DNA from 3 places in the Halobacillus sp. ACCC02827 genome. Region 1 is predicted to be linked to each of the others. Evidence: riboswitches for the same ligand, from Rfam matches in the RefSeq annotation. Region 1 holds a riboswitch; each other region holds the start of a gene.
The links. Region 1 has a riboswitch for S-adenosylmethionine ahead of QRD89_RS13745 (methionine ABC transporter ATP-binding protein). Riboswitches for the same ligand answer to the same signal wherever they lie in the genome.
Positions count from the first base shown of each region.

Region 2: another riboswitch for S-adenosylmethionine. It lies ahead of QRD89_RS17610 (O-acetylhomoserine aminocarboxypropyltransferase/cysteine synthase family protein); the one in region 1 lies ahead of QRD89_RS13745 (methionine ABC transporter ATP-binding protein).
Region 3: another riboswitch for S-adenosylmethionine. It lies ahead of metE (5-methyltetrahydropteroyltriglutamate--homocysteine S-methyltransferase); the one in region 1 lies ahead of QRD89_RS13745 (methionine ABC transporter ATP-binding protein).

Region 1 covers NZ_CP128168.1:2,579,135-2,590,000, reverse strand. Annotated here, with positions in the region: gene QRD89_RS13765 (toprim domain-containing protein) at 59-406, shown strand; gene QRD89_RS13760 (thioredoxin family protein) at 417-731, shown strand; gene QRD89_RS13755 (hypothetical protein) at 836-1,147, shown strand; gene QRD89_RS13750 (TlpA family protein disulfide reductase) at 1,140-1,559, opposite strand; SAM riboswitch class I at 1,757-1,865, shown strand; gene QRD89_RS13745 (methionine ABC transporter ATP-binding protein) at 1,945-2,970, shown strand; gene QRD89_RS13740 (methionine ABC transporter permease) at 2,963-3,631, shown strand; gene QRD89_RS13735 (MetQ/NlpA family ABC transporter substrate-binding protein) at 3,656-4,486, shown strand; gene QRD89_RS13730 (carboxymuconolactone decarboxylase family protein) at 4,552-4,917, shown strand; gene QRD89_RS19285 (YuzK family famiily protein) at 5,132-5,284, shown strand; gene sufC (Fe-S cluster assembly ATPase SufC) at 5,520-6,305, shown strand; gene sufD (Fe-S cluster assembly protein SufD) at 6,325-7,632, shown strand; gene QRD89_RS13715 (cysteine desulfurase) at 7,634-8,854, shown strand; gene sufU (Fe-S cluster assembly sulfur transfer protein SufU) at 8,844-9,287, shown strand; gene sufB (Fe-S cluster assembly protein SufB) at 9,321-10,718, shown strand.
Region 2 covers NZ_CP128168.1:3,337,964-3,348,829, reverse strand. Annotated here, with positions in the region: gene QRD89_RS17650 (sensor histidine kinase) at 1-251, shown strand, start outside; gene QRD89_RS17645 (response regulator transcription factor) at 244-876, shown strand; gene rpiA (ribose 5-phosphate isomerase A) at 1,114-1,812, shown strand; gene QRD89_RS17635 (RQC-minor-2 family DNA-binding protein) at 1,896-3,419, shown strand; gene QRD89_RS17630 (DUF4166 domain-containing protein) at 3,606-4,247, shown strand; gene kynA (tryptophan 2,3-dioxygenase) at 4,260-5,078, shown strand; gene QRD89_RS17620 (hypothetical protein) at 5,177-5,884, shown strand; gene metX (homoserine O-acetyltransferase MetX) at 5,992-7,047, opposite strand; gene QRD89_RS17610 (O-acetylhomoserine aminocarboxypropyltransferase/cysteine synthase family protein) at 7,079-8,752, opposite strand; SAM riboswitch class I at 8,867-8,976, opposite strand; gene QRD89_RS17605 (DUF2188 domain-containing protein) at 9,124-9,321, shown strand; gene QRD89_RS17600 (NAD(P)/FAD-dependent oxidoreductase) at 9,409-10,635, shown strand; gene QRD89_RS17595 (hypothetical protein) at 10,666-10,866, shown strand, end outside.
Region 3 covers NZ_CP128168.1:641,648-652,513, forward strand. Annotated here, with positions in the region: gene QRD89_RS03285 (cryptochrome/photolyase family protein) at 1-1,193, shown strand, start outside; gene metE (5-methyltetrahydropteroyltriglutamate--homocysteine S-methyltransferase) at 1,240-3,540, opposite strand; cobalamin riboswitch at 3,687-3,870, opposite strand; SAM riboswitch class I at 3,925-4,028, opposite strand; gene QRD89_RS03295 (FAD-binding domain-containing protein) at 4,198-5,691, shown strand; gene QRD89_RS03300 (ABC transporter substrate-binding protein) at 5,834-6,769, shown strand; gene QRD89_RS03305 (FecCD family ABC transporter permease) at 6,835-7,851, shown strand; gene QRD89_RS03310 (FecCD family ABC transporter permease) at 7,848-8,855, shown strand; gene QRD89_RS03315 (glycoside hydrolase family 68 protein) at 9,215-10,866, shown strand, end outside.

The sequences.
Region 1 (10,866 bases):
TCATGTTCAGACCATGTCTCTTCCGGCATGGTCTGTTTCTTTATAGAAGGTGATGCAGATGGATGGAGAGCGAATCGTCATTGTCGAAGGGATAACCGACAAGAAGAAACTGAAGAAAGTGCTGGATGAAGAAGTGGAAATCATCTGCACGTACGGCACCTTAGGAATCGAGCGGATGGAGGAAATGATTTTCAACCACAACCTGGATGATCGCAGGGTATATATTTTAGTGGATGAAGACGATTCGGGCTACAAACTAAGGAAGCAGTTGACCGAAGAGCTTCCGCACGCCGAGCATATTTATATCGATAAAGCCTTCCGGGAAGTAGCAGCCACGCCTGAACAGGAGCTCGCCCGAGCATTGTTGAACCACCACTTTCAAGTGAAGTCCATTTATCTGATTTAGGAGGAAGCTTGTGCAGGAACTTGACTCACAGGAGTGGACCGAGCAGTCGAAGCAGGACCGATACACGTTGTCGTTCATTCACAGCCCTTTTTGTGCTACCTGTCATTTAGCAGAAAAGATGCTGAGGACGTTGGAAGAATTGTATAACGAGGAAGTATTCATAAAAGTGAATGCTTCCTTGAACCCTTTCGCTATGGAGCGTTTTCAAATTGAGAGTGTTCCATGCCTTTTAATCATGAAGAACGAACAAATCGTCAAAAAGGTGTATGCGTTTCAATCGGTCCCTCATATGTATGAACAAACAGCTGAATATGTAAAACAATAAGCTAATTTCCCGGGAAATGACGAAGGAAAGCCTTGTTGGTAAACAGGAAAAACGCCCCCTTTGCAAGAATGTCTAAGCAAAGGGGGCGTTTTAGGATGGTGGAAATGATGAAGACTTGGATAGAGAAAGTGAACCATAGGAACGATCTGATTCCATCTTGGCGGGAAAGAGAGATCCATGTAGCTTTTCAGTCCAAGAATAATTTATTTACTTTCCTCATCACTCCGGCGGGGATATGTCCTGATGTGCAAAGAACGGATGATGGCACGCTTTGTATCCATGTGGAAGATTCTGTGATGGAGGATCTGCTTGCCGGCAGGGAAAGGCTGACGGCGATGGACGACTCCCTCATCCGAATTCACGGCTCCTTCTCTGATGTGCTTTATTTGGAATCCCTGATGTTTCTTGCTAAATGATTCTTCCCAAGGACTGTGCGATATCGAGAAAGGAAGCTTGATCACCAAACGCTTCGTGGATAAACCCGTTCTGATCGATGATGACCGTTGAGGGTACTCCTCTGCATCCAAACAGGTCATATACGGTCCTGTCCTTATCGGCAAGGGTCGGCTGAGTGAGGAATTCTTTCGTGTAAGCGATGCCCGCTTCCGGACTTCTTTCCCGCCCTGTGACATTGATCGTCAGCATTTTTACTTTTTCTTTATCTGCGTTCTGATATAGCTGTTCCTTCAAAGGAAAATCCCTTCCGCAATCCGGGCACCAGGATGCCCAGAAGGTCAGAACGACGGCTTTTCCTTTATCTTCTCCTAGTTGATAAGTTCCTTGTTTATTTATAAACGGTAATTCGAAGTCGGGTGCTTCTTGTTTCATATCTGCGGCTCCTTTATGTGATTGGACTAAGCTTACAGCAACATGCTACCACATATTGTCCGCGTCCTTCGACCAATGAGAGGTACATGGAAACGACTTATTTTTCTGAAAAACGGAATATTTCCAGTTGACACAATTTTGGTGCGATGCTACAATCCATCTTGTGCTATTAAAATTATACATGCGAATAAGCGAATCTCTTATCCAGAGAGGCGGAGGGACTGGCCCTATGATGCCCGGCAACCGGCAAGCGTACGCTTGACAAGGTGCCAAATCCTGCAGAGTTATAATTCTGGGAGATGAGAGAACAGAGCGAATACAATAGATGTGCGCTTTTCTGTTCTCCTGAACAGAGAAGCGCTTTTTTTGTCAGGAGGGAAACATCATGATTACTATCAAAGGTCTATCGAAGATTTTTCAGACCAAAGATCGTGAAGTACGTGCGGTGGATGACCTCAGCGTCACGATCAATAAAGGAGAAATCTATGGCGTTATCGGATACAGTGGTGCAGGGAAAAGTACGTTTATCCGGCTGCTGAACAGACTGGAAGACCCGACGGAGGGAAGTATTATCGTCGATGATCAGGACTTAACCACTTTAAGCAAGAATAAATTGCGGGTGGCAAGACAGGACATCGGGATGATCTTCCAGCACTTTAATCTCCTGTGGTCCCGTACCGTCTTTGATAACATCGCATTTCCATTAGAAATAGCAGGGATACCGAAAGAAGACAGGAAGAAGCGTGTCAATGAACTCATCGATCTTGTCGGCCTGTCAGGCAGGGGGAATTCATATCCGTCCCAATTGAGTGGAGGGCAGAAGCAGCGGGTCGGAATCGCCCGGGCCCTTGCCAACAACCCGAAGGTCCTGCTGTGCGATGAAGCGACATCTGCTTTAGACCCGGAGACGACGGACTCGATTCTCGACCTCCTCGTTGATATCAACGAAAAGCTTGGGTTGACCATCGTGCTGATTACTCATGAAATGCACGTCATTCGAAAAATATGCCATCAGGTAGCGGTGATGGAAGAGGGGAAGATTGTAGAACATGGGGACGTGCTCGATGTTTTCCTTCGTCCACAAAAACCGGTGACGAAGAAGTTTGTTGATCAAGTAATGGGAGATCCCGATAAAGAGAACTCTCTCCAGTTGATCAAAGACCATTATTCGTCTGGTGAAATCGTCCGGCTCCACTTTGTAGGAGAAAGTACGAATCAGGCGTTGATCAGTGAGATCTCCAGAGAATTTGCGCTGGATGTCAATATCCTTCACGGGAAGATCACCCAAACACAAAAAGGGGCGTATGGTACCTTGTTCGTGCAATTGGAAGGGGAAGAAAGTGAGAGGCAGCGGGCCATCTCCTATATTCAATCTACATCCGTAGAAGTGGAGGTGAATCCGAATGTTTAATCAACTGTTTCCAAACGTAAGAATGGAAGATATGATCACGGCGACGAATGAGACATTATATATGACTATCATATCTGTGATCGGGACGTTTATCCTCGGCTTACTGCTCGGGCTTCTGTTGTACCTCACTTCTCCGGGAGGTTTATGGCAGAACAAGATTTTAAATGGTATAACAGCTTCGGTCGTCAACGTATTCCGGGCCATACCTTTCATCATTTTGATTCTGTTGCTTTTCCCTTTCACCGACTTCCTTATCGGGACAATCCGTGGACCGCAGGCTGCGCTTCCGGCATTGATCATCGGTGGTGCTCCGTTCTATGCACGTCTTGTAGAAATTGCATTGAAGGAAGTGGATAAAGGAGTGGTGGAAGCGGCAAAATCGATGGGGGCGAAATACTCCACCATCATCTTCAAGGTGCTGCTTCCGGAATCGATGCCAGCTTTGATTTCGGGTATTACTGTTACAGCCATCGCCCTTGTCGGCTATACGGCTGTAGCCGGAGCGATCGGTGCAGGAGGTCTTGGGGACTTCGCGTACTTTTATGGCTTCCAGCGCAGTGATTTCGACGTCGTATTCGTCTGTACTGTATTAATCATTCTGCTCGTATTCATCTTCCAATTCATCGGGGATTTCATTTCCCGTCGATTGGATAAAAGATAAAACAACCTTAGGAGGAAAATACTTATGAAAAAATGGTCACTTGGTTTACTGGCATTATTGTGCGTTGCTGTCCTGTCCGCCTGTGGTTCTTCTGATGAAGAATCCGGTGATTCAAATGAAATTAAGGTGGGGGCTACTAGTATTCCTCACGCAGAAATATTGGAAGAAGCTAAGCCGCTTCTTGAAGAGGAAGGCATTACGCTGACAATCGATACGTACCAGGATTATATCCTTCCAAATAAAGCTTTGGACGATGGGGACATCGATGCGAACTACTTCCAGACGATTCCCTACATGGAACTGCAGGAGAAAGATAACGGCTACGATTTCGTGAACCTTGGTGGCATCCACATTGAGCCTATGGGGATCTATTCACAGAAATATGATGATATCAAAGATGTAGAGGACGGAACGACACTCGTCATGAGCCGCTCTATATCCGACCATGGACGAATCCTTGCCCTCTTGGAGCGTGAAGGCCTGATCAAGCTTGACGAAAACGTGGAGAAAGTCGATGCCCAGGTGGATGATATCGTGGAAAACCCTAAAAATATCAAATTCGATTCCGGTGTAGATGCAGCCAACCTTCCGGAAACGTATAAGCGGGAAGAAGAAGTTCTTGTAGCAATCAACACGAACTATGCCATTGAAGCAGGCCTGGATCCACAAGAAGATTCTCTAATCTTGGAAAGTCCGGATTCCCCGTATGTGAACGTGATTGCAGCTAACAGCGATGATAAAGACAATGAAGCGTTGAAGAAATTGGTTGAGGTGCTTCATTCTGATGAGATTCAAACGTTTATTGAAGAAGAATACGATGGTGCCGTCGTACCTGTGAAGGAAGACAGCGAATAACGGATAAAACGAGTGGCTGCGGGGATAATAACCGCAGTCACTTATTTTATTGGGAGGTTATACGCATGGAGGAAAACAATAGAACATGGACAGAAACATACTTACACGATTATAAGGAAGGAATGGGCTTGTTCAAGGAGCATATGCCTGAAGTAGCTCATCAATTCAGTCAGTTTACGGAAGAGTGCTTTAAGGAGGGCGAGATTTCTCAAAAGCAGAAGCAGTTGATTGCCCTCGGAATCAGCATCGTGGCCCAGGACGAATATTGCATGATTTATCATACAAAAGGATGTGTCGACCAAGGCGCTTCTGAGAAAGAGGTTCTGGAAGCGTGCGGGGTTGCCGCGGCTTTTGGTGGCGGTGCTGCTCTGAGTCAAGCCGTTACGCTTGTCCAGGATGCCTATAAAGATTTGTCCACAAACGTCAATTGATGGGACAATCCAACAATGGATACCAATGTTGAATAAATGACCATCTGAAATAAAAATAAACGCTTTCATTGGAACATTTGCTTTGTCAAGGCCGGAAATAAGGTTTGGCAGGATTTTATTCCGGGTATCGTTTTGTGATAATCTGGAAATGCAAATAACTTGAAAGGGTTGATTTATTATTAGTGACGATTTACAGCTCCATTATACTGCTGATATGGAAAAAGCCATGCACCAGGCTCATAATATGAGCTATGCCGAGTACAGTAGAAAGCTTGATACAAGGATGAAGGTGGAAGAGCAGCGTCAGCGTAATTTTGAAGAGAGCAAGAAGATAATCGCACAGGTCGACCGTCAACTCCATAGATGAGAAAGTATGGAATCAGGTGCCGTTTAGTCACCTGATTTTTTCATGTTATAATAATGTAGAAACCGAGGGGAATATGTCATTCAGGATGTCCGTTCCTTCTATATTATCAATAGTAGGAAAATGTTGATAACAAATACTAAATGATATAAGATTGTAATGAGAATAAAATGAGAATGGTTCTTTGATCCCTATCAACCAGGACATTCGATAATAATAGATACTGGAGGTATTCATTATGGCAGGATCAACGTTAGAAATTAAAGATCTTCATGTTGAAATTGAAGGTCAGGAAATCCTAAAAGGTGTGAACTTAACAATCAACGGTGGTGAATTCCACGCGGTCATGGGACCAAACGGAACAGGTAAATCCACATTGGCTTCCGCAATTATGGGACACCCTAAATACGAAGTAACCAAAGGTGAAATTCTTCTTGACGGTGAGAACGTTCTGGAGATGGAAGTAGACGAGCGTGCTCAAGCAGGTCTTTTCCTTGCAATGCAGTATCCGAGCGAAATCAGCGGTGTAACGAACTCTGACTTCCTTCGTTCTGCAATCAACGCACACCGAGAAGAGGGCGACGAAATTTCCCTGATGAAGTTCATTAAAGATATGGACGGTAAGATGGATACGCTGGAAATGGATAAAAACATGGCGCAGCGTTACTTGAATGAAGGATTCTCCGGCGGAGAGAAGAAGCGCAACGAAATTCTGCAGCTTATGATGATCCAACCGGCAATCGCCATCCTTGATGAAATTGACTCCGGTCTAGATATTGATGCACTGAAAGTTGTTGCCAAAGGTATTAACGAAATGCGTAATGATTCCTTCGGCTGCCTGATCATTACCCACTATCAGCGTCTGTTGAACTATATCACACCAGACAAAGTACACGTTATGATGCAAGGCCGTGTCGTCAAATCAGGTGGTCCTGAACTTTCCCAGCGTCTTGAGGAAGAAGGATACGACTGGATCAAGCAGGAGCTTGGTATCGAAGACGAAACAATCGGTCAAAAAGCGTAATCAAGATAGGAGGGTAATCATGACAGTAGAAGTCTCACTACCATACGACAAAGATTATGTCACAAAATTCTCTAACGGTCTTCAGGAACCGGAATGGATGAAGAACCTGCGCCTTAGCGCCTTGGAGAAATCAGAATCACTTCCGCTTCCTAAGCCGGATAAGACAAATATCTCTAAATGGAACTTCACCGAGTTCGATCATCACGTAACAAGTGAAACGATCGGTTCGCTCGATGAACTTCCGGTGGAGATAAAAGATTTCATGGATCAGGACAAAGCGCCTAAAAACCTTGTCATTCAGCGTAATCATACAGTGGCTTATGCTGCGATTGATGAAAACCTGAAAGAACAGGGAGTTATCTTTACAGACATCGCTACAGCTCTGCGCGAACACGGAGAGCTCGTGGAAAAGTATTATATGAATGATGCGGTGCACGTCGATGAGCACCGTTTGACAGCCCTTCATGCAGCGCTAATGAACGGTGGTATCTTCCTTTATGTACCGAAAAACGTACAGATTGAAGAACCGATTCAAGCTATTTTCTGGCAGGAAGACCAAAAAGCTTCCTTAATCAATCACATTCTTGTCGTTGCTGAAGAAAACAGCTCTGTTACGTATGTGGAGAACTACATCTCTCATAATAAAGAAGAGAAGACATCTGCTAATATTGTAGCGGAAGTTATTGCCAAGGACGGTGCGAAAGTATCGTATGGTGCAGTGGATAACTTCGACAAAGGAACAACCGTTTATGCAAACCGCCGCGGTGTTGCCTATCGGGATGCCGTCATTGAGTGGGCGTTGGGTCAAATGAATGAAGGGGATACTGTCTCCGAAAATATCACCCACCTGATTGGTGATAACTCCCACTCCAATGCCAAAACGGTAGCAATCGGCCGCGGAGATCAGAAGCAGAACTTTACAGCAAACATCACACACTTCGGTAAAGGTTCAGACGGCTACATTCTTCAGCACGGAGTGATGAAGGATAAAGCATCCGCTATTTTTAACGGAATTGGTAAGATTGAACACGGAGCCAGCAAATCCAACGCAGAGCAGGAGTCACGTGTCCTTATGCTCAGTAAAGATGCCCGTGGAGATGCCAACCCTATTCTTTTGATTGATGAAGATGATGTAACGGCAGGACACGCAGCTTCCGTTGGCCGCGTAGATCCTATGCAGTTGTATTACTTGATGAGCCGCGGAATTTCCAAATTCGAAGCGGAGCGTTTGATCATTCACGGGTTCCTTGCACCGGTGGTAAACCAGCTGCCTGTAGAAGCTGTGAAGCGTCAACTTCAGCAAGTGATTGAAAGGAAAGTAAATTAACATGGATGTCAAAGCCATACGCGAGGAATTTCCTATTCTGCATCAGGAAGTCAACGGTCATCCGCTCGTGTATTTGGACTCTGCAGCAACCTCTCAGAAGCCACTGAAAGTGATCGAGAAGTTGAACGAATATTACAGAGGCTACAATTCCAATGTGCACCGGGGCGTTCATACTCTTGGCACAAAAGCGACGGATGAATATGAAGGCGCAAGGGAAAAGGTCAGGCGCTTCATTAATGCTTCCAGTACGCAGGAAGTGATATTCACAAGAGGAACAACGACAGCCATTAATACAGTCGCCGCAAGTTACGGCAGAAGCAACCTTGGGGAAGGTGACGAAATCGTCATCACACCCATGGAGCACCACAGTAACATCATTCCTTGGCAGCAAATTGCTAAAGAAACTGGTGCGACCTTGAAATACATGCCGCTACAACCTGATGGCACTATTCGTTTGGAAGATGCGAAACAAACGATCACTTCCAATACGAAAATCGTTGCCATCGTACACGTTTCCAACGTGCTTGGTACCATCAACCCAGTGAAAGAGATCGCTCGTATGGCCCATGAGCAGGGAGCCGTCATCCTTATTGATGGTGCCCAAAGTGTGCCGCACATGCGTGTCGACGTTCAGGATCTGGATGCTGACTTCTATGCCTTTTCCGGTCATAAAATGGGAGGCCCTACAGGTATTGGTGTTCTCTACGGGAAGAAGGCGCTTCTTAACGCTATGGAGCCTGTGGAGTTCGGAGGCGAAATGATCGATTTCGTAAACTTGTACGACTCCACGTGGAAAGAGCTTCCGTGGAAGTTTGAAGGCGGAACGCCGATTATCGCAGGTGCTGTCGGACTGGGTGCTGCCATTGATTTTCTTACCGATATCGGCATGGATAACATTCTTGCACATGAGGAAAGGCTTGCTGCCTATGCTCAAGATCGCATGAAAACAGTGGACGGACTTACCATCTACGGTCCGGAACACCGCGCAGGTCTCGTTACGTTCAATTTAAGCGACGTACACCCTCATGACCTCGCAACGGTATTGGATGCAGAAGGAATCGCTGTACGAGCCGGTCACCATTGTGCCCAGCCTCTGATGAGGTGGCTCGATGTATCAGCGACGGCTCGTGCCAGCTTCTACCTGTATAATACTGAAGAAGAAATAGACCGACTCGTTGAAGGACTACAAACAACAAAGGAGTATTTTGGCGATGTCTTTTAATAACTTAGATACACTCTATCGCCAAGTGATCATGGACCATTACAAGAACCCTCGTAACCGCGGATCTATCGAAGGTAATCCGATGATTGTGGATATGAATAACCCGACATGCGGGGATCGTATCCAACTGCAGTTGTTGATCGATAACGGGCTTGTAAAGGATGCCAAGTTCGATGGAGAGGGTTGTTCCATCAGCCTCTCCTCTGCTTCCATGATGACCCAGGCGATCAAAGGAAAGTCCGTAGACGACGCATTAAAAATGTCTAAGCTGTTCTCAGAAATCATGCAGGGGAACGATATTGAGGAAGAAGATATCGACCTCGGTGATATCGAAGCACTCCAGGGAGTTTCCAAGTTTCCGGCTCGAATTAAATGTGCCACGTTAGCTTGGAAAGCCATGGAGAAAGGTGTCGATGAAGAGAAGCAGGACTAAGCGTCTGTTCATACCAAAAGGAGGTATATAATCATGGCTAAAAAAGCGCCAGAAGTAGGAGAGTACCAATACGGATTCCATGAAAAAGATGTGTCCATCTTCCGTACGCAAAAAGGTCTGACGAAAGAAGTCGTCAAACAGATCTCCGACTATAAACAAGAACCAGAATGGATGCTCGACTTCCGTCTTAAGTCCTTAGAGCAATTCTATAAAATGCCGATGCCGCAATGGGGCGGCGACCTATCCGAACTTGATTTTGATGAAATCACGTACTATGTTAAACCATCCGAACGCTCCGAGCGTTCATGGGACGAAGTACCGGAAGAAATCAAAAACACGTTCGACCGTCTGGGTATCCCGGAAGCGGAGCAAAAATACCTGGCAGGTGTCTCTGCTCAGTATGAATCCGAAGTGGTATACCACAACATGGAGAAAGACTTGGAAGATCTCGGTGTTATCTTTAAGGATACCGATTCTGCTCTCAAAGAAAACGAAGATCTCTTCAAGGAGTATTTCGGTAAAGTCATTCCTCCGTCCGATAACAAGTTTGCAGCGCTGAACTCTGCTGTATGGTCGGGAGGTTCCTTCATTTATGTTCCTAAAGATACGAAGGTGGAGACGCCGCTTCAGGCATACTTCCGTATCAACTCAGAGAACATGGGTCAGTTCGAACGTACCTTGATCATTGCGGATGAAGGTTCTTCCGTACACTACGTCGAGGGATGTACAGCACCGACTTATTCATCCAGTTCTCTGCATAGTGCCGTAGTAGAAATTTTCGTCAAAGATAACGCCTACTGCCGCTACACAACGATTCAAAACTGGGCGAACAACGTGTACAACCTTGTAACGAAGCGTGCCGTTGCTGAATCCAATGCAACGATGGAGTGGGTCGACGGTAACCTCGGTTCCAAGCTGACAATGAAATATCCAGCCGTTCTTCTTAAAGGAGAAGGAGCCCGCGGTATGACACTTTCCATCGCGCTGGCAGGAAAAGGACAGCACCAGGATGCCGGTGCCAAGATGCACCACCTGGCACCGAATACGTCTTCAACGATCGTATCTAAATCCATCTCCAAGCATGGTGGTAAAGTAACGTATCGTGGTATCGTTCAATTCGGTCGTAAAGCAGAAGGGGCCCGTTCCAATGTCGAGTGTGATACACTCATCATGGATAACGAGTCCACTTCAGATACCATTCCTTACAACGAAATCATGAACGAGAACATCTCTCTTGAGCACGAAGCAAAAGTTTCGAAAGTGTCTGAAGAACAGTTGTTCTACTTAATGAGTCGTGGGATCTCGGAAGAAGAAGCGACAGAAATGATCGTCATGGGCTTCATCGAGCCATTCACGAAAGAACTGCCAATGGAATACGCCGTGGAAATGAACCGCCTGATCAAGTTCGAAATGGAAGGTTCCATCGGTTAATAATGATAAAAGACCGTGCAGCTTATGACTGCACGGTCTTTATTTGTGGGATAATAAATAGAAGGTAAATATCCCTGGTGGAATCATGCATAACGAATCAAGCAGGCGTCATGTTTTATGAATACAAAACGTGATACTATAATAGTAT
Region 2 (10,866 bases), 760 kb from region 1:
GTCATGCGAAAGCAGAAGCGCTTGAGGTGATGCTGATTGAGAGGGATCACAATGTCATTCTCCGCATCGTGGACGATGGTATCGGATTCGATGTAGAGCAGGGGAAGGCAAGCTCCTACGGATTGCAGAATATGCAGGAAAGGGCGCTGGAAGTAGGTGGAACGTTGAAAATTGTCAGCGTCGAAGGACAGGGAACGAGGCTTGAGGTGAAAGTGCCGCACCGTGAAGAAGGGAGAGAAGTGCATGATTAGAGTACTGTTTGCTGATGATCATGAAATGGTCCGTATTGGTGTGTCGGCATATTTGTCTGCACAGCCCGACATTGAAGTCATTGCAGAAGCGGACGACGGGCAGGCGGCGGTCGATTTAGCGTTACGTCACCATCCTGACATCATTCTCATGGATTTGGTAATGGAAAATATGGATGGGATTGAAGCGACAAAGCAGATAACGGAACAATGGCCGGAGGCGAAGATCATCATTGTCACCAGTTTTCTTGATGATGAGAAGGTATATCCAGCTCTGGAAGCCGGCGCCACCAGCTACATGCTGAAAACGTCGAAAGCGGAAGAGATTGCGAAGGCCATACGATCTACATTCGATGGCCAGTCTGTGCTGGAACCGGAAGTGACAGGGAAAATCATGACAAAAATGCGTAAGCCCGATGCGGCTGATCTGCACGATCAACTGACCGCGCGGGAGAAAGAAGTTCTATTACTGATGGCGGAAGGCCGGACGAATCAGGAAATCTCGGAGCAGCTGTTCATCGCTTTGAAAACCGTTAAGGTTCACGTCAGCAATATCCTTGGCAAGCTTCAAGTATCTGATCGCACCCAGGCGGTTATCTATGCATTTAAGAACGATCTGATCGAATGAGAACTCCGACCCGTGTCGGAGTTCTTTAATGATTTAAGGAGACATATACGAAGGTTGTCAGGATGATCAAGTAGAAGATGATCAATTTGATATAGTACTTTCTCATATCCATCCCTTCTTTCAGAAAATAATTTCTTTTCTCATCTTATGTGTTCAGAACAATGGAGATTCCTGTATGGTGGATGATGCTTGTTTTCTGTCGTTTTTGGGAATACCAAAGAGGAAGAGGTGATACACGTGCGATGGAACAATCAACTGGCAGATGCGCCGGTATGGCAAGGGGAAATCTCCAACCGATCAGGTAAAGAAAAAATAGCTCAAGAAGTGAGCAGGTTGGTGCGTGAAGGAGATGTGATAGGAGTAGGATCGGGGTCGACCGCCTACTTAGCCCTGGAGCAGATTGCTGACAGGGTGAAGGAGGAGGGGTTGACCATCACAGGGATTCCAACTTCGAAAGAAGCCGAGATGAATTGTGCCTATTTCGGCATTCCTACAGCTTCCCTCATTCAGGCGAGACCTGACTGGGGATTCGACGGAGCAGATGAGGCGGATGATCGTAAGAGGCTTATTAAAGGAAGAGGAGGAGCACTGCTTGCTGAAAAGCTTGTAATGGCGAGTTCTCCGAAAACGTATATTTTAGTAGATGACAGCAAATTCGTTACCGAGCTTGGTGCAAAGCAACCGGTTCCGGTTGAAGTCGATCCGAGAGCGATCCACCTTGTGGAGACGAAGCTTGAGCAGTTTCCGATCCGATCCGTTACGCTCCGGATGGCAGCGGGGAAGGACGGGCCTGTTTTTACGGAAGCAGGAAATGTTCTGCTCGATGTGGAATTCATAACTATTGAAGATGATTTGGAAAAAGCTCTGGGAGCCATCCCCGGAGTGATGGAGACAGGCCTGTTTATTGGGTATTCCGTGGAATTTCTTACGATATAACGCCCATTTTCAGGATAATCATTGGTACATCTTAATACTTTTTCTATAATAGAAGTAAATCCTTATTTCAAAGGGGAATCATTATGGGACTGCCACAAAGGATTGCTTACCAGGATCAGCGTTACCCGTATATTGTACTTGCACCGATCGGGAAGAAGAATAAGTATATTCGTTCGATCGGTCACAAGTTTGAACGGGGGTTGCTTTCCAGGCTGAATGACGCCATCATGGACCAAATTGATGCAAAAGGACTCGATGTTACACCGATCCGCCGTTATTTGGGATTGGAGGAAAATGCGGTCCTTCCCGTTTCGTTCCGCAAAGACGAAATCCATGACCATTTACTGCGCCCAGAATTATTTCTATGGAAGTCCCTGCCTGAAGAACATGGACTACCTTTAAAAGACGAATATCAATACGGTACAGATTACACGCAGCTTTCCTCAGAGCAGCTTAATGATCATATTGGGGAAGTGCTGGAGGATTATCTGTTCTTATCCCATATAAGCTCGGAAGAAAGGGAGCATTGGCTGAAGAAGATAGCTGCTGCTTTCCAGCAGCATCCGCTCGTCCGGCTGTACCATCAAAAACAGCAGGTGATCGATGCTGTGGAAACGATGAATCAGTCTTCGCTGCTGTCTGTTTTAAATTATCCCGAAGATGTTGCTTATTGGCGGCACCGCGTCGAAATAGTCATGCGTCCGTTCCGTTCCCTTCCTGACTCATGGGTGCGAGGGAAGGAAGACAGCTGTTCCCATGATAAAGTCCTGACCTTCCATTCAAGCAGCCGCACAATCCGGTGCGAGTGTGAAACGTGCGATTTCAGGCTTTACTATGATGTAGATGTCGACATTGTGCGTTTATCAGAAGAGTACGACGTAGAGCGGGCGGCAAAACGAACGGCGACTATAGAAAGACAGTTCAACGAAGTTGCCCAACAGAATCCGCGTCTCCTGGATCAGCTGGCTCAACTCAAAGCTTTGAAAAAACAGCTGGCTACTGCGAGAAAGACATTGGATGAAAGCCTGCAGGTTTTCAAACAGATAGAGCGATATCAACGGAAGCAGGAACATCTTACCTCGTATCCGCTGCTGGATATGTACGACAAGCTGAGCAGGACTTACATTCCTGATTGCCTGGAATCGTCAGAGCTGCTTTGGATGTCGGAAGTGGAGCTTCATGACATTCGTATATTAAAGCAATTGAAGGAATGGAAGAAGCTTGTTCCTGAACATGTGTATCCATTCACAAGTCATGTGCTGGAAGAATTAAAGGTGAAGCTTGAAGAAGTGCGCTATGCGGATGACGATATCATTCTGACAGTAAAAGGACGCCCGCTCACTTTTGCAGATACGCAGCAGATATTGGATTTAATCTATTACTATGGAACGGATCATCCTGCCCATACCCTTGTTCAAGTACTGGCAGGGAAGGCTACGAATAAGTTGAGGACGCTGCAGCTGCATGAAACACGTTGGTTCGGTCAGTTATCTCATTGGCCGGAAAAGCACATCCAGAAGATTTTTAATCAGCTGGAGAAGCAGGGGTGGCTTATGAAACAGCAAAAGGGATATTCTGTGAGCGATTACGCAGAAGAGGTCATGTAATCGTGTTATGGAATCCATTACAAAGAGACGGCCCGCGCTTATGCGGGTCTTTTTTTTCCTAATTATCATTGGTTTGGTAAGCGTTTTCTTGTGATATAATTTGGACAAGTACATGGTAGGTTTCCATAACTGATCCAGGTGAAATATGCTGGTCGGCTCTGGGGATATTCGGAAAGGAGTATAACGATGAAATCAATATATCAGCAGGCATTGGGAGAGGAATTTGAGAGGCTTCACCCGGAATTAAAGAAAAAGTTCGGTTTGACGAGTGATCAGCATTTGATGATTCTTGGTCAGGGGAGAATGCAGGAGATAAGAGGTACGCACCCTGTCCTTCGACCTCTTCTGCAATTCGGTGTCCGCGATCATTTGGTATTCGGTGAAAGAGGGAAAGACGTTCCTTTCACGATAGAGAATTATGCATATCAGGATGAACAGGGGCGGGAAACAGTCAGTTGGATCCGGCGTTTCTTCTTTCCTTATGCTATTCGCGGTTTTGACGCTGCTATGCATTTTAATGAAGAGAAGCAGACAATCGTCGATGAACTCGGTAAAAGCGGAAACGTTCAGACGAGTTTGTCCATGCATGTTACCCCGGAAGGCGGCCTTTATATGGAATCTGCCGGTCTCCAGTTAAAAGAAAAGACTGTTTTAAATGCTGTCACCTCTGTTTATGAACACTTTGATGAGAGGGAGAATGCCATCCGTGTTCACGTGCATGTGGAACATCCGGCACTGGGGACACTTCTCATGTATGAAGGAACGGTCCATGTCGAATATTTACCGATGACAGTCCGTAACATTCCTGAGCGGGGACTGTTGGAATAGAGGAGGGATGAAGTGGGAAAGGAAAAAGATGAACAAGTGTACACGGATTTTTCTACGAGTATGACTTACGGGGAATACCTTGGATTAGACGAACTCCTCTCTGCCCAGAAGCGGCTTTCTGAACACCACGACGAAATGCTGTTCATCATCATCCATCAGGTGAGTGAGCTGTGGATGAAGTTGATTCTTCATGAACTTCAAGCTTCTATTCAGTCAATACGAAATAAGAACATACAGCCAGCATTCAAGATGCTCGCACGAGTGTCAAGCATTCAGAAACAGATCATTCAGGCCTGGGATGTGCTTTCCACGTTGACGCCGGCAGAGTACATGGAGTTTCGTCATACTTTGGGCAAAGCATCCGGATTCCAATCGTTTCAGTATCGCATGATAGAATTCTCCCTTGGATATAAGACACCCCATGTATTAAGGATATATGAGAAAAATCCGGAGTTACATAAGCAGTTGCAGTCCGCCTACGAAGCACCGGGTATATATGACGTGGCAATTGCGGAGCTTGCAAGAGCCGGCTTTTCTATTGACTCCCGCAGCGATTATACACAGACATATAGGCGAAACGAAAAAGTAGAGGCAGCCTGGGCCGCGGTTTATCAGGATGTCGAACGTTATTGGGAACTGTATCAACTTGCGGAAAAGTTGGTTGATATCGAAGACAGCCTGCAGCAATGGCGATTCAGGCACATGAAGACGGTTGAGCGTATTATTGGTCACAAACAGGGGACCGGTGGTTCTTCAGGCGTAGGTTATTTGAAGAAAGTATTGGATCATCGTTTCTTCCCGGAGCTTTGGGACGTCCGGACCCGTATTTAATCGACAGAAAAGACTGAATATGACTGCATGATTAAAATATTATTACATTTGTGTTACAATAGGTTATGTAATCATTATTAAACAAAGAGGTAATTTCTATGAATCAACCTATTATATATATATTTGGTATCGCAGTCTTGTTCTTGTCCGCCTGTTCCTTCATAGCCAATGCCAACGAGGATAAGGACGGGAAGCAATCAACTAAAATGCCTATCTATGATGTAGATATTGAATCGGATGTAGAAGATTATCAGGATTACCACATCTCCATCCAATATCCTGATACCCCCAACAATCAAATTGACCAAAAAATTACGGATTATGTGAATCAGCGTAAAGCCATGTTTAAGCAGAAAAGCTATTTGAGTACACAAGAGCAGGAAGTGGATCAGCCTACGGAATTGCAAATAAACTTTGAAGTCATCCATCAGGACCATCGTTATTTTAATGTGCGCTTTCTTGAAACGATGAGGATAGGATCAGAAGAGCCCATCGAAATGCAGACCGTTTTGAATTTTGATAAGAAAACGGGCTCTGCCATTGATATGGAGAAAATATTTAAAGCGGACAAGGATTATTTAGGTATGGCGGAAAAGCTTGCACGCGAGGAGCTGGACGACGAATCTGTTCAGATCGATCCTCGAAACCTGGCCTTGTCAGACAAAGGAATCCTCTTGTACTTGGATCAATCGAAGGAAGACTGGCCGGATCATCTGCTTCTGAAGAGGAAAGAAGTAAAGGAATGGCTGAAGGAAGAGTATCTGGAAAACCTCGGACAGAATCAAACAGCTGAAGGGAAGCAGTAAGCGAAAGAGTCTTTTCCCTTAATGGCGAGGAGCTTTAAAAAACTGTCAAGAAACTCAGTAAAATAACAAGCGGAAGAGGCCGGATGTGAAAACATCCGGCCTCTTTCTTATGTGTCTAATTTTTCTTTAATCCATTGCCCCCATCGTTCGAACTCGACTAAAAACCCATCATGGCCGAAATCAGTCGTCACATGATAATGCTCCGCTTGGGGTGCGAGAGCAGAGAAGCGGGCGATTAAACTTTCCGGATAAAGGAGGTCATGTTCGAAACTGATGGTATAAATAGGTGCTTCATAAAGGGCGGCTGCTGCTTCCCATCCTCCTCGTTTTTTTCCAATATCATGGTTATTCATAGCTTCAAGCAAGTATAAATAGCTGTTGGCATCGAAACGTTCTTTGATCTTGGCTCCCTGATGATCGAGGTAGGACTGGATATCATAACGATCTTCTTTGGCCTGTGATCGGTCGAACCGCTGCTGAAAAAGTGTACCACTGCGGTATGTGACCATTCCGGTCATGCGGGCTATTTCAAAACCCTGCAGAGCTGTATTGGATTCGTAATTTCCTCCATTGAATGCGGGATCGGAGCATATGGCTTTTGATCCTATGTGGTTGAAGGCAATCCCGTAATCGCTCAAATAAGGAGTGGCTGCGAGAATAAACAGCTTCTTCATAAAGGTCGGGTACAGCAGACCCCATTCATATGCCTGCATACCGCCCAGTGATCCCCCGACGACTGCCTCTAACTGCTGAATACCCAGTCTTCTAAGCGCTTCAAATTGGGCGTTAACCATGTCCCGGATGGTAACAGGTGGGAATGTTTGTTTGTATTCCTTACCGGTGTCAGGGTTTATGCTCGCGGGTCCTGTAGAACCGTGACATCCGCCGAGCACGTTGAAGGTAATGACTTGATAGTGTTTCGTATCGATGGGACAGTCGTCTCCGATCAAGCCAGCCCACCAGCCAGGTTCTTCCTTTGATCCGACTGCCAATTGGTTTCCCGTCAACGCATGGCAGACTAAAATGACAGGAGCATCCGCTTTACCATAACGCTCGTAAGCGAGTTCTACATCAGTCAGCCGATCTCCTGACTCTAATTCCAAAGGACCAATGGAAAGGACTGGACTTTCTGTTTCCTGGCTGACTGGGTTTTTCAATGACATGAACGAATTCTCCTTTCCGTAATGCTTTCGATTAGACCGATTGTAGAGAGGAGGAGATGCTTTTTCCTGTACGAACCGCTACGACAGCGTCATATATTCGTATACCGGAAATCGTGGTTTCCTCATCCTCCGCTATTGCCTCATTAATCCACAAAATTCCGTGCGGCTGCTGCTCGATAATCGGTTCATCTGTGTTCAACCGGTCAAAATGAAGGATATCCACATAAGTAGGTGCCTCTTCTTCTGAGGATAGATCCACAATCGTATAGCCGAGTTGAGCAAGTCTGTTTACATCCTCCGGAGAAGGACTTGTGGTAAACCCGATCGTCCTTTTCCTCAGTTGGCCTTCTGAACGATCCAAGGATGATTGTAGAATCGGCAGTGCTGGATGGTTCCTGTTTTTACTTGCCGACCCAGCACCTGTAGCTTGGCGGATGGCAGCATCCAATTCATCAATCAAGTCATCAACCGACTCCAGGCCTACAGACAGACGCACGAGCTCCTCGGTGACGCCCGATTTCTTCAGGTCATGCTCGTTCAACTGTTGGTGTGTGGTGGATGCGGGATGAATAATTAACGATTTTGCATCGCCGACGTTAGCTACATGGGACCACAATCCGATGTTGTCTATCAGTGTACGACCAGCTTCCCTGCCGCCTGAAATACCAAAAACGACGATGGAGCCGTGGCCGTAATGGAAGTACTTCTCAGCAAGGGGGTGGGTAGGATGATCGGGTAATCCCGGATAACGCACCCACTCGACTCCTTCATGTTTTTCTAAATACCTGGCAATCTCGAGTGCCTGATCCGCATGCTTTTTAATTCGGAGATGCAGCGTCTCCAACCCTTGCAGCAACAGGAAAGCATTTTGCGGGCTTAGGCATGCCCCGATATCCCGGAGAAGTTGGACGCGGAGTTTAACCGCGTAGGCTGCGGGACCGAGATCGGCGTAGCGGATTCCATTGTAGCTCTCATCCGGAGTTGTAAATCCAGGGAACTTCTCGTGGTCCCAGTTAAAACGGCCGCTGTCAATGACGACACCGCCAATCGTCGTGCCGTGTCCCCCGATCCATTTCGTAGCGGAGTGGACGACGATATCCGCGCCCCATGCGAAAGGTTGGCATACATAAGGGGTGGCAAAGGTGTTATCGATAATAAGTGGGATGTGATGACTGTGGGCTACAGCTGCCACTTTCTCGATATCGAGAACATCCAGACTCGGATTTCCAATCGTTTCCGCGAAAATAGCCTTTGTATTTGAGGTAATGGCTGCTTGGAAGTCGTCATGGCTGCTGCCTTCAATGAAACGAACATGGATTCCATACCTCGGAAGGGTATGGACGAAGAGGTTGTATGTGCCGCCGTAAAGGTTGGAGGAAGCCACGATTTCATCTCCGGCCCCTGCAATATTCAAAATGGCGAGTGTGATCGCTGACATTCCGGAAGAAGTAGCTACAGCTGCGGCTCCGTCTTCCAATAAAGCCATCCGCTGCTCGAAAGCATCCACGGTCGGGTTCATGATCCGCGTATAAATGTTTCCCGGTTCTGCAAGGGCGAACAGGTTCTGAGCGTGGTCTGTGTCTCGGAAGACATAAGAGGTCGTTTGATAAATCGGCACTGCGCGGGAACCGGTAGCCGGGTCTGGCTCCTGTCCGCCGTGTAACAACAAAGTCTCTGGACCGTACGGGTGGTTAGGGAAAGTCATCAATCATTCTCCTCCTTGGATTGTTGTTCCTAGGAACCTCTACCTTGGTGGCGGAAGGCAAACGAAAAGCCCTCTTCTGTAAGAAAGAAGAGGGCTGTATGTACGGATTACCTCCCCTTATCTTTCAGATCACCGGATCTGTAGGATTTAGCACCTTTTCAAGTCTTTGCTTGATGGTTGCCGGGCGTCGTAGGGCCTAGTCCCTCTGCCGCTCTCGATAAGAGTGTATTCGATTAGTCTGACTTGTTTGAAATTATATACGTGTGCCTGTGCAATGTCAAACCCTTTCTCCGAGGTCTTTGATGTTTGAGTATGCATCCAGCTGGGAATGCTCTTACTACATTCAAAAATAGTAGAGGAGTGAAGATAGAATGAAAGAATATAGTGTAGTCCCAAATAAAGACGTAACAGGCTGGTTTGTTAAAATCGAAGACGTGGCTCCGACAGATCTTTACGATGAACGTGATACTGCCATCGAAAAGGCTGAAGAAATGGCGAAAGGAAACTCACCAAGCAAGCTTTCCATTATGAATCAGAATCACGAAGTAGAAGAAGAGCGCACGTACTAATACATGACTCCCGGAAACGGGAGTTTTTTTATGTTATGAATCTGGTAGAGTGGAAGCAGGATTAGTAGAAAAGAAGAGGGGATCTTTATGGACAATCGCTATGATGTGGTCATTGCAGGTGCACGGGTGGCAGGCGCGAGTTTAGCAGTTCTGCTTGGAAAACTCGGAAAAAAAGTACTTCTTATAGATAAAGCTCCTTTCCCGAGTGATACGTTATCAACTCATTATATGTCGCATACCGGTTACTTAGAAGAACTCGGCATTTTAGACAAATTGCTGGCTGGCGGCCTGCGGAAGGTGGATCGGATGAGGACACATATCGGTTCCAGTTACATAGATGGCCCGAGGTCTGCCTACACGGTCATACCAAAGCGTGACCGCCTGGATATGCTTCTTATAGAACGCACCTTCCTGTACGAGGGAGTAACCTTTCTTTCAGAGACAGCTGTGCGGGAGGTTTTGTGGGATCAAGACCGCATGGTAGGGGTGAGGATAAAAGGGAAAGGGAGAGAGAAAGAGGTGTATGGTGATTTAATTGTCGGAGCAGATGGTAAACATTCGACGATCGCCCGCCAGGCAGGTGCGGAAGTGTATCACGATACACCGCCTCTCAGACCAGTGCTGTACGGATATTTTGAGGGAATTCCCCCTTTGGAAACGCCTACTACGGAAATATTTCTTCATGAAGGAAGAATCGGCTTTTTGTTCCCAATGGAACAAGGAAGAGATTGTATCGGTCTTGAGGTTCATCCGGATGAGTTTAAAACTATGATGAAAGATTCCCCCGAAGCGTTTGTCCGTATGTACAAGCAGCTGTATGGAATGGAAAAGCGGTTGGAGAATGCCCGTTTGCAAGGAAGTATCATCGGGACCTCAGGGGTGCCTAACTTTTTCCGTAAACCTTATGGAAACGGATGGGCCCTGATCGGCGATGCAGGTCACAGTAAAGACCCAAGTACAGGACTTGGTATTAATGATGCTTTCATGCAGGCGTTTCTGCTCGCAGATGCGTGCATGCGGATCGATGCAGGTGATGACAGGGAAGTGGTCATGGAAGCTTTCCAGAAAAAGCGGGATAAACACCTCTTCCCGGGCTTTCAGTTGACGCTGGATTATATCCACTCGTTAAAAAGGTTCTCGAAGAATGAACTTGCCCTGTTTCAAGCGATGGCTGCCAACCCGATGGTATGGAACAAAGTGGCGCCGAAATTGGGGGATTATTTGAGAGAAGGGACCAGAGACTTTCCTCTGCTTTACCAATCTGTCGAAATGGAAGCGGAAGCATTCGGATATGACAAGGATTCCTCTCCCTGACGGCGAACTATATAAAGAGAGGTGATGGGGATGGAATGGACGAAAGAAACCGCATATGCAAAGCTGCAAGAGGTTTATACAGATAAGGTCATGCAGGAGGAGAAGCGGAGAGTGTTCCAACAAGTTTACCGGCACCTTCGTGAACATTTGGATGATCTATGTGTCAGTCATGGTTTAAAGGAGCAGGCGGAGAAACAGCTTGGATTCTTTAAGGAATATACGTTCATGCCG
Region 3 (10,866 bases), 1.7 Mb from region 1:
TAAACGGCGAGGTAGCGGTTCATTACCATTCCGAGAAGCCGCTGTTCCTGCTCTCAGAAGAGGAAGCAGTCGACCGGCTGAAAGGCGAAGGGCCGTGGAAGCAGGACGCTTTCTATAGAAGGTTAAGAAAAGAAAGAGACATATTGATGGAAGATGGGAATCCTGTCGGCGGCAGGTGGTCGTTTGACCAGGATAATCGGAAGCCTGCGGATGAAGATACGGATTTTGTGAAACCAAGGACCTTTCGTACGGATGACATCACGAAACAGGTGATAAAGGAAGTGGAACGGGATTTTGGTGATAACCCCGGGAATCTCGATGCATTTCCATGGCCGGTGACGCGTAAGGAGGCGTTGAAGAAGCTGAATCAATTCATCGATGAGCGGCTCCCGACATTCGGAACGTATCAGGATGCCATGCTGGTGGATGATCCGTTCATGTCCCATTCACTGCTTTCTTCTTCTATTAATATAGGGTTTCTGAATCCTGAGGAAGTAATTGAAAAGGCAGAAGCTGCCTATGCTGCAGGGGAAGCACCGCTGAACGCCGTGGAGGGCTTCATCCGCCAGATACTAGGATGGCGGGAATATATGCGTGCTGTGTATGTGAAGAAAATGCCCGGCTACGCTTCTGTAAACGAACTCGGTCACGAGGCTGAACTACCGGCATTTTTTTATACAGGAAAGCCGAAAATGAAATGCATGGAACAAGCGATCCGTCCTGTGATCGATGTAGGTTACGGCCATCATATCCAGCGGTTGATGATCATCGGGAATTTCTCCAATTTGTTCGGTATCTCTCCGCAGGCGGTATCGGATTGGTTCAATGAAATGTATGTCGATGCCTATGACTGGGTTGTCCTTCCGAATGTGCTCGGCATGGCTCTTTATGCTGATGGAGGATTGCTGTCGACGAAGCCGTATGTTTCTTCAGGGTCTTACATTAAGAAAATGAGTAATTACTGTAAGCATTGCGAGTTTAACGTCAAGCATCAAACAGAAGATGATGCCTGTCCGTTCAACGCGATGTATTGGGATTTCCTGGACAGGCATGCCGATAAGCTGCAGGATAATCCAAGAATGAAATTGATCTACAGTCAATGGCAGAAGCGGGAGGAAGAGAAGAAAAAAGAAATTAAGAAGAAAGCAGCGTCCCTTAAGCAGCAGCTGACGAAAGGGACACTTGAGGCATAACCAAACGGCACACCGATGGAAGGTGTGCCGTTTGGTTTCTTCTATATTATTGGTGAATGGTTGTCTTTTGCTGCTCGCGTATGTTTTGAGCAGCTTGCTGCATGTGATGAAGGGAAGCAAGTGTTTCCTTGATCCCGCGTGTCTTTAATCCGCAGTCGGGATTGATCCAGAACTGGCGTGGATCGAGCACTTTCAGAGCACGACGGATGCTTTGTTCCATTTCTTCCACACTTGGAATCCGCGGGCTGTGAATGTCGTAAACGCCGAGTCCGATACCTTTATCGTATGCGAACGTTTCGAAAGCTTCAATCAGTTCCCCATGGCTGCGGGCAGTTTCAATGGAAATGACGTCCGCATCCAGTTTGTCAATCGTGGCAATGATTCTGCCGAATTCCGAATAACACATGTGCGTATGGATTTGCGTTTCATCTGCCGCTGCAGCGGTCGCAAGTAAAAAGGCGCGGACAGATTGGTCAAGGTACGTCGCTTGTTTATTGGATTTCAGCGGCAGCCCCTCACGTAGTGCCGGCTCGTCTACTTGAATCATTCCAATGCCTGCGTCTTCTAAAGCACGGATTTCCTTTTGGAGAGCAAGAGCAATTTGTTCCGTAACCTCTGCAAAAGGGATATCCTCCCGCACGAATGACCAATTCAGGATGGTAATCGGCCCAGTCAGCATCCCTTTGACCGGTTTGTTGGTCAATGACTGTGCATAAGCGCTCTCTTTCACCGTCATAGGAGCCGGTAGAGATACATCTCCGAATATAATGGGAGGCTTCACACAGCGGGAGCCGTAGGACTGCACCCAGGCGTATTCCGTAAAGGCGAAACCGTTCAGCTTCTCACCGAAATATTCTACCATGTCATTCCGCTCGAATTCGCCGTGAACAAGGACGTCGAGGCCGACCTCTTCCTGGTTGGCGATCCATTCGGCCGTCCTTTCCTTTACGAATGCATCGTATGTTTCTTCGCTCCATGCACCTTTTCGGAAGTTGGCGCGGGCCTTTCTGATTTCTGTCGTCTGGGGCAGGCTGCCGATCGTCGTTGTCGGGAGCAGAGGCAGAGCGAACTTTTCCTCCTGTACCTTCTTTCGATTGGAAAATTCGGAGGCACGGGACGGATGTTTGTCTTTCCAACGTTTTACTTCCTGCTGTACGTTCTCGTTCGAGCGGCCTTCGGAATCCGCAAAGGACCTCCAGTTCCGGGAATGTTTCTCCACCTCCGGCAGGATGATTGCTTTTCCTTGATTGACGCCCTTCGTCAGAAGAACCGTTTCTTCCAGTTTCTGATCAGCGAAGGCAAGGACCTGTTTCAGGTCAGATGCCAGCTTCGTTTCCGATTCGGTCGTCACCGGCACGTGAAGCAGGCTGGTGGAAGGCTGGAGAATCAAGCGGTCTTCCGGCACGATCTTTCTGACAGCATCCGTGATCTGCCATGTGTGTTTCCAATCGTTTCGCCAGATGTTTCGGCCGTTAATCACTCCCGCCGCCAATACTTTATCGTTCGGAAAGCCGTGTTCAGCGAGCTGGGACAGGGTTTGGCCATTATCATCCACGAAATCAAGGCCGATGCCATCTACAGGAAGTTGAATGACGGAATCATAAGCTTCCACCGCTTCAAAGTATGTTTGAAGCAAAAGCTTGATGCCGCTCACTTCTTTAGAAATGGTCTCATAAACCGATTGAACGAAGCGGAGGTCTTCTTCCGATAAGTCAGTAACAAGAATCGGCTCATCGATTTGAACCCAAGCTGCTCCTTCTGCGGCCAATTCTTGAAGCACTTGTATGTAGAGCGGTACCAGTGTCTGCAGCACTTGTTCGAACGGCTGCTTATCAAAACCCTTGGCAAGCTTCAAGTAGGTCACAGGCCCTAGCAGCACCGGTTTTCCATCAATGCCGAGCTGCTCCTTCGCCTCTTTATAATAGCGGAGAGGCCTGTTCTCCAGAAGCACCGGTTTTGTATCCTTTTCAATTTCCGGGACGATATAGTGATAGTTGGTATTAAACCATTTTGTCATGGAGGAGGCTACCGCTGATTCTGTGCCACGGGCGATGTTGAAATACGTTTCCAGTGAAGTAGGTTCCGTATCCTGAAAACGCTTGGGAATGATCCCGAACATGATGGATGTATCCAGAACGTGGTCGTAATAGCTGAAGTCACCGACCGGAATCAAATCGAGCCCTGCTTCTTTTTGTTTCTTCCAATCCTTGTGTCGGAGGGCAGTCAGTTCTTCCACAAGCTCCTGTTCTGTCGTATCTTTCTTCCAATAGCGCTCCAGAGCTTTCTTCCATTCCCGTTTCTCCCCGATACGCGGGTACCCAATTGCTGAACTTCGTGCTTGTTTCATTTCCCATTCCTCCTGCAGTTGTTTTTCAATCCAATAAAAAAATCTCTCTTACCTACAAAGAGAGACGACGGAGTGACATGGGAAGGATACGTCGAAAAAAGGGTAGACGAATCCCGTTGTCAACACCTGCCTATTCCTCGTAGGACCTAGTGCGGGTTCCAGAGGCAGGTCTCCTGACTTATGATCACGGCGGGCTGCGCCTTCCCATCGACTATGATAGTGGCTGCTGCAGCTCCGCTCCCAATTACAGTGGCGGGACCGTGCCGGATTTTCACCGGTCTTCCCTTTTAAGCCGGGGGACACCCCGGCACCTGTGGAACAGATTATTCAGTTGAATAATAAAAAAAGAACCTCTTGTATGAGAGGTTCTGATTGTACGGACCTCTCTTATCTTTCAGAGCATCTGCTCTGCTGGAATTAGCACCACAATCATATCGATCGGTTGCCGGGTTTCGTAGGGCCAGTCCCTCCACCACTCTGAATAAGAGATTGCTATTGGATTGATTACAAGCATACTAGCATGAGAAAAATAGGGTGTCAATCCGCTCTTCTACAATTTTTTCTAGAAAAAGGATAGAGAGGGGCGAGTATCAACGGGTGAAAAAAATCTATCGAAAAGGTAGAATGTAGGGTATTACTACTCGGGAGCTGGTTATTTTGTTGCGTGTCGTCTGGTTCAAGCGGGACCTTCGTCTCCATGATCATGCACCATTATATAATGCGGTACAGTCGGGAGACATGGTGCTTCCGCTTTACGTTGCAGAACCTTCCATCTGGCAGGGGCAGGAGCTGTCTGCCCGCCATTATCAGTTTGTGAAAGAGAGCCTCCATGATCTGCAGAAGGAGTTAAAGCAGAGAGGCGGTCGGTTATTCGTCGCTGTCGGGGAGATGGAAACAGTGCTGGAAGAGATATACGAGACATATGGTCCGTTTTCTCTGCATGCGCATGAAGAAAATGGAACACCGGTCACGTTTTCAAGGGATCAGAGAGTAAGGTCGTGGATGAAGCAAAAGGGGTTAACCATGAAAGAAGATCAACCATTCGGAGTCTTCCGTGGCTTGAACTCAAGGGACGGATTTTCTGAGCGCTGGGAACAGTTCATGAAGCATCCGGTCTTTCCTGTACCGGAAAAAATCCCGTGCGTCCCGGAAAAGGAATCCGTGTTGACGTTGAATCTGGACCAATTGGACTCGCTGTATGTCGGAGGTTCGACGCTTGATAAAGGACAGAAGGGAGGAGTGGAAGAAGCACATCGGACGTTGGACAGCTTTTTGAAGGTACGCTTCCATTCCTATTCTTATCACATATCGAAACCACTGAAATCAGCACGATCTGGAAGTCGTCTGTCTCCATATCTTGCCTGGGGAAACATATCCCTCCGCTTCGTTGTCCAGCAGACTTGGATGAAGATCAGGGCATGCAGCGATGCCGGAGAAAGAAAGCAGCTGGAGAATTTCTTGTCCCGTCTTTACTGGCACTGCCATTTCATCCAGCGTTTGGAGGATGAGCCCGCAATCGCGGAAGAGTCGATGAATCCTGCTTTTGATCAAGTGTACGAGGAATGGAATGAAGAAGCATTCCGCCGCTGGTATCAAGGAAGTACCGGATTCCCGATGATCGATGCCGCCATGCGTGCCCTTCATGAGACTGGCTGGATCAATTTTCGTTCCCGGGCGATGGTCGTTTCCTTTGCCTGTCATACATTAAGACTGGATTGGCGAAAACCGGCCCGTGCACTGGCGGGGTTGTTCCTCGATTATGAACCGGGAATCCATTACAGCCAAATGCAGATGCAGGCTGGTACGACAGGTTTCCATACCATCCGAGTCTATAATCCTGTCAAACAGGGACTCGACCACGACCCGGGCGGGGCTTTTATCCGGACTTATATTCCGGAGCTTCGCGGCATTCCTGCGTCTTTCATTCACGAGCCATGGAAGCTTCCTTCGTTTGCCTCCTTGGAATATCCGGCTCCCATGATCGATATCCAAGCAGCAACGAAGAAAGCACGGGATACCTTATGGGCTGTGAAGGAGTCGCAAACAGCTGAAGACGAGGCTGGCAAACAGCTTAGGAAACATGGATCTCGCAAGGGTGTAAGGAAAAGAGAGACGGTGGATTCGGAGCAGCTTTCCTTTGATTTATTCTAAGCGGCCTTTTAAGAAAGCGGCCGCTTTTTTGTTCAAAAATTTTCCTAAGGAAGCTTTTCAACGGTGGGAATTACTGCTACAATTAACGAAGTTAATTAAGAATGATTATCATTATAGATGTTGGAAGTTGGAGGTAGTCAAAGTGAAAGCAACGAAGTTTTGGTTAGTTACTATTTTTTGTATCGCCGGTTTTGTTCTTGCTGGATGCGGCGCTGAATCCGCAAATCAGGAAGATCAAGGAGATTCGAAGGAAGACACAAGAACGATTGAACATCAGCTGGGAAAGACGGAGATAGAAGGAACTCCAGAGCGTGTAGTTGCTCTCGAATTTTCCTTCGTCGACAGCTTATGGGAGCTTGGTATGACACCGGTTGGAATCGCTCATGAGAACGATGACGATGTGGAAGGTTTGCTTGGTGAGAAAATCGACTATACATCTGTCGGAACTAGACAGCAGCCAAGTTTGGAAGTGATCGCTTCGCTGCAGCCGGACTTGATTATCGCCGATGAGAATCGTCACTCCGCGATATACGATCAGCTGCAGGAAATTGCACCGACGATTGTGTTAAAGAGCAGGAACTCTACATATGAAGAGAATCTGGAATCGTTCTCAACAATCGGTAAAGCTGTAGGCAAAGAGAAGGAAGCAGAGGAACGTCTCGAGGAGCATAAGAAGACGATTGAGAGCTATAAATCAGAAGTCGATCCGGACGAAGACAGGGAAATTATGCTCGGCGTCTTCCGTTCTGATTCTTTGAGTGCGCACGGGGCGGAATCCTTTGACGGCCAGCTCTTGAGTCAGGTCGGTATTCCGAACGCCATCAAAGATGCCAAGGAACCGACAGTGAAAATCACCCTGGAACAGATGGTGGAATGGGATCCGGATGTCATCTTCCTGGTGGAAGCAGATGAAGCGCTTCTGGAAGAGTGGAAGCAGAACCCGCTATGGAACAACATTACGGCCGTGAAGAACGGAGAAATCTACGAAGTCGATCGTGCTTTATGGACGCGCTATCGAGGCTTAAAGTCAGCGGAACGGATTGTAGATGAAGCGACGGAAATCCTGTATGACAAATAGGCAGCGGGAGGAAAGCCAGATGTTGTGTCTGGCTTTTTTCTTTGTATAGATTGGAGGAATGGAAGATGGAAGGTATCCATGACCGCCCGTCCGGAAAGAGAGTCAGCCTGACGGTGGGGCTATTGCTTGTCCTTTTGATTGGAGGAGTAGCGCTCAGTTTATTCACTGGACTTACGAAAATTGATGCCGGAACCATAATAAAGCAATGGTGGCAGGGGGAGGAAACGAAAGAGCTGCTCGTTTTCCAGACGCTCAGGTTTCCGAGAGCGGTACTCAGCGTCGTGCTCGGAGCGAATCTGGCTGTAGCAGGTGTCATTATGCAGGCGATTACGAGAAATCCGCTGGCATCTCCACAAGTGTTCGGTGTAAACGCCGGAGCATCGCTTGTCGTTGTGGCCTCCATCGTTTTCCTTCCGTCGATCGGAAGCACAAACCTCGTTTATTTTGCCTTCGCAGGTGCCTTGTTCGGAGGTTTCGTCGTCTTTTCCTTTTCTTCTTCCCGGGGGATGACCAATGTCAAGATTGCTCTTGTAGGTATGGCTGTTCACCTGCTGTTCTCTTCCATGACAAAAGGGTTGATTATTTTCAATGAAGAGATATCCGATGTACTCTCCTGGCTGTCCGGTTCCATCAGCGGAGCATCCTGGGGAGACGTCCGCGTGATCCTGCCATGGTCGATCATCGGTCTTGTCGCAGCGTTTCTTCTGTCACGCTCCCTGTCGATCTTTCAACTTGGAGAAGAAGTGGCAATCGGGCTGGGACAAGGAATGAAGCGGATTAGAATCACAGCGAGTATCGCCGTCATCCTGCTCGCAGGATCTGCGGTAGCGGTGGCGGGCGCAATCGGATTCATCGGACTGATGGTTCCCCACATTACCAGGAAGCTGGTTGGCGAGGACCATCGGATTTTAATACCGGTTTCCGCGCTTGCCGGAGCGGTGCTGCTTTTGTATGCGGATGTCGTCTCACGGTACGTCGCGTATCCTTATGAATCACCTGTAGGGATTGTAACAGCGCTGATCGGAACTCCGTTCTTCCTGTATCTCGCAAGAAACAACGCCGGGAAAGGAGAGGAACAATGAACAGGAAACAACAAAGAAGTCGGGATTATAAGTCGAAGGCGATACTTGTCTTTCTTACCATCCTGCTAGCAGGGATCGCCTTCTTATCTCTTGGATTCGGAACGGTATATGTTACACCCGGAGAAACGTTGGCCATTTGGACAGAAGAGAATCAACAGCTCTCCTTTTTGATTAATAATCTTCGCATGCCTCGGACGGTTATCGCTGTTTTGGGAGGTGCAGGACTTGCTGTTTCCGGAGCAATTCTCCAAGGAGTGATCCGCAACCCGCTCATCTCGCCGGACGTCGTCGGATTGACAAATGGTGCCGGTTTATTCGCCGTCATTGTTCTTATACTGCTCCCACAGGCACCGATCGGTCTCCTGCCGGCAGCCGCATTTTTCGGAGCTGCGCTCGTTGCCGTCCTGCTTGTAGCGTTAGCCAGGAAATCCGGGATGAACCCAGCAACGCTTGCATTGATTGGAATAGGTCTGGGTGCGGGATTCCAGGCATTGACAGAGTATATTCTGACAAAATACCCGATGGAAGCGAATGAATCCCTTGTGTGGCTGGCCGGGAGTTTATGGGGGAAAGGGTGGGATGATGTATATGGTCTCCTTCCCTGGATGACCGTCCTGCTGCCAACCTGTCTCCTTCTTTATCGCAGGCTCGATATTCTCAGCCTGAACGAAGAAGCGTCTATCGGTCTGGGTATGAACGTCCGATCTACGCGTTTATTATTGTTAACACTTGCAGTGGCATTGGCAGGGGCGGCCGTTGCAACGATCGGCGCCATCGGTTTTATCGGTCTGGTCGCTCCCCATATGGCACGAGGGATCTTCGGATCAAGACACCAATATCTTCTTCCCGGATCCATGATACTAGGCTCGATCCTTTTGGTTGTCGCAGATACGGCAGGCAGGACCATACGTCCGCCGATTGAAATTCCTGCTGGTATTTTGACGGCAATTATCGGTGTCCCATATTTCTTATATCTCATTCGAAGAGAGTTGAAGGAAAGTTGATACAAGCAGTCGGAAGAGGAGTGAAAACCTCTTTACCGACTGTTTTTTTACAATCATGTAACAGGTGTTTTGACGCAATGTAACGAGCTCCTCCTCCTCTTGTTACATAACATCCACAAACTGACAGTGATGTGTGAACGATTCCCTATAAATTTTTTACAATTGTAGATCGCAGGTAATTTTTTCACTTTGTCATAAAACCGTTTGCAATTGAAAAGTAAAGGGTTTCATCCTTGGTTTGTCAACGGACATAATCCATACGGACTGTCTTGATTAGGGGTTTGCGCAACTATATTACAATCCGTAATATGAGGACGTAAAAAAACTTTTTCGAGAATTATTGAGGAGGGGATGTTCGAATGCATTCACAAGGAATGACATATTCGAAAGTCGGTGTGATCTTGACCATGCTTCTCGGTCTGTTCGTGGGGTTACAGACAGAGGTCTCTGCCAAAGAGCAGGATGATACAGCAAACTGGACAAGAGAAATGGCGCAAAACTATAAGAATACGCCTGAAAATACACCGGAAAATATTGATAACTTCAAGGACGTAGCACCAGATTATTGGATTTGGGATACATGGCCGTTGAGGAACCGCGATGGTTCACTGGCTGAAATCGACGGCTACAAAATCATTTTTGCTTTGACGGCTTCGAAAGATTATACATGGAACGGACGTCACGATGTTGCGAAGATCCGTTACTTCTACTCTAAAGACGGCAAGGATTGGAAACTTGGCGGCCTTGCTTATGATCCTGACAAAGCATACGGCTCCCGCCAATGGGCTGGATCTGCAATGATGGAGAAAGACGGAAAGGTCAACTTGTTCTACACAGCAACTGGAAGAAAGTCTGATGAGGAAACTACATATGAGCAGAGGTTGGCTCGTACGACGTTGACTTTCGACACAGATGAGAACGGGGTGGAAGCGAACCCTTCCGGAAAGCATGAAATTCTGCTGGAAGCAGATGGAAAGTATTATGAAACACAGGAACAGAAGACAGGAGATATCATCTACTCTTTCCGTGATCCATGGTTCTTCAAAGATCCGAAATCCGGCAAAGAATATCTGTTGTTCGAAGGAAATTCCGGAGGTACGGAAAAAGCATGTGAAGCTGGAGATATCGGAAGTACATCCTTCCAGAAGAATCATGATGTTCCGGAAGGTGCGGAAGATTATAATGGGAACGTGGGAATCGCCGTTGCTGATGACGGAGATTTAAGTGATTTTGAACTGCTGCCTCCACTGTTGGAAGCAGATTGTGTAAACCAACAGTTGGAAAGACCACACTTAGTTTATAAAGACGGCAATTATTATTTGTTTACCATCAGTCACAAATTCACCTTCGCTCCTGGACTGGAAGGGCCGGACGGACTTTACGGTTTTGTTAATGACTCCCTGCGTGGGGATTACAAACCGCTTAATGACAACGGTTTGGTTGTAGCGAATCCGGAAGATGACCCATTCCAAGCATACTCCTGGGCCGTTCTTCCGAATGAGAACGTCATTTCATTCGTGAATGAATACAAGGATGAGAACGGAGAAGATCAAGTAGGAGGATCCTTTGCTCCTACATTGCAATTGGATCTGGATGGTGACGAAACAAAGATCGTTGGCGAATTGGAAGACGGGCAGATCCAGTACCCGGATAACAAAGAGGAAGACGAGAACGAAGAGAAAGAGCAGACACAGGAATGGTCTGCTGAAGACGCAGATAAATTCAAGCGTACCAAGGATAACACGGTCGACGAAATCGATTTGAAAGAAATAGAGAAAATCGCTCCGGACCTTCACATTTGGGACACATGGCCGCTGAGAGAACGTGACGGATCCATTGCGAAAATCGATGGAAAGGAAATTATTTTCTCACTGACTGCACCGGCGGATGTCCTTCCTGGCAAGCGCCATGACATTGCTGAAATCCGTTTCTTCTATCGTGAAGATGGAGGAGACTGGGAGCTTGGCGGTAAAGTCTTTGAAGACGGTGAAGCACTGGGTTCCCGTCAATG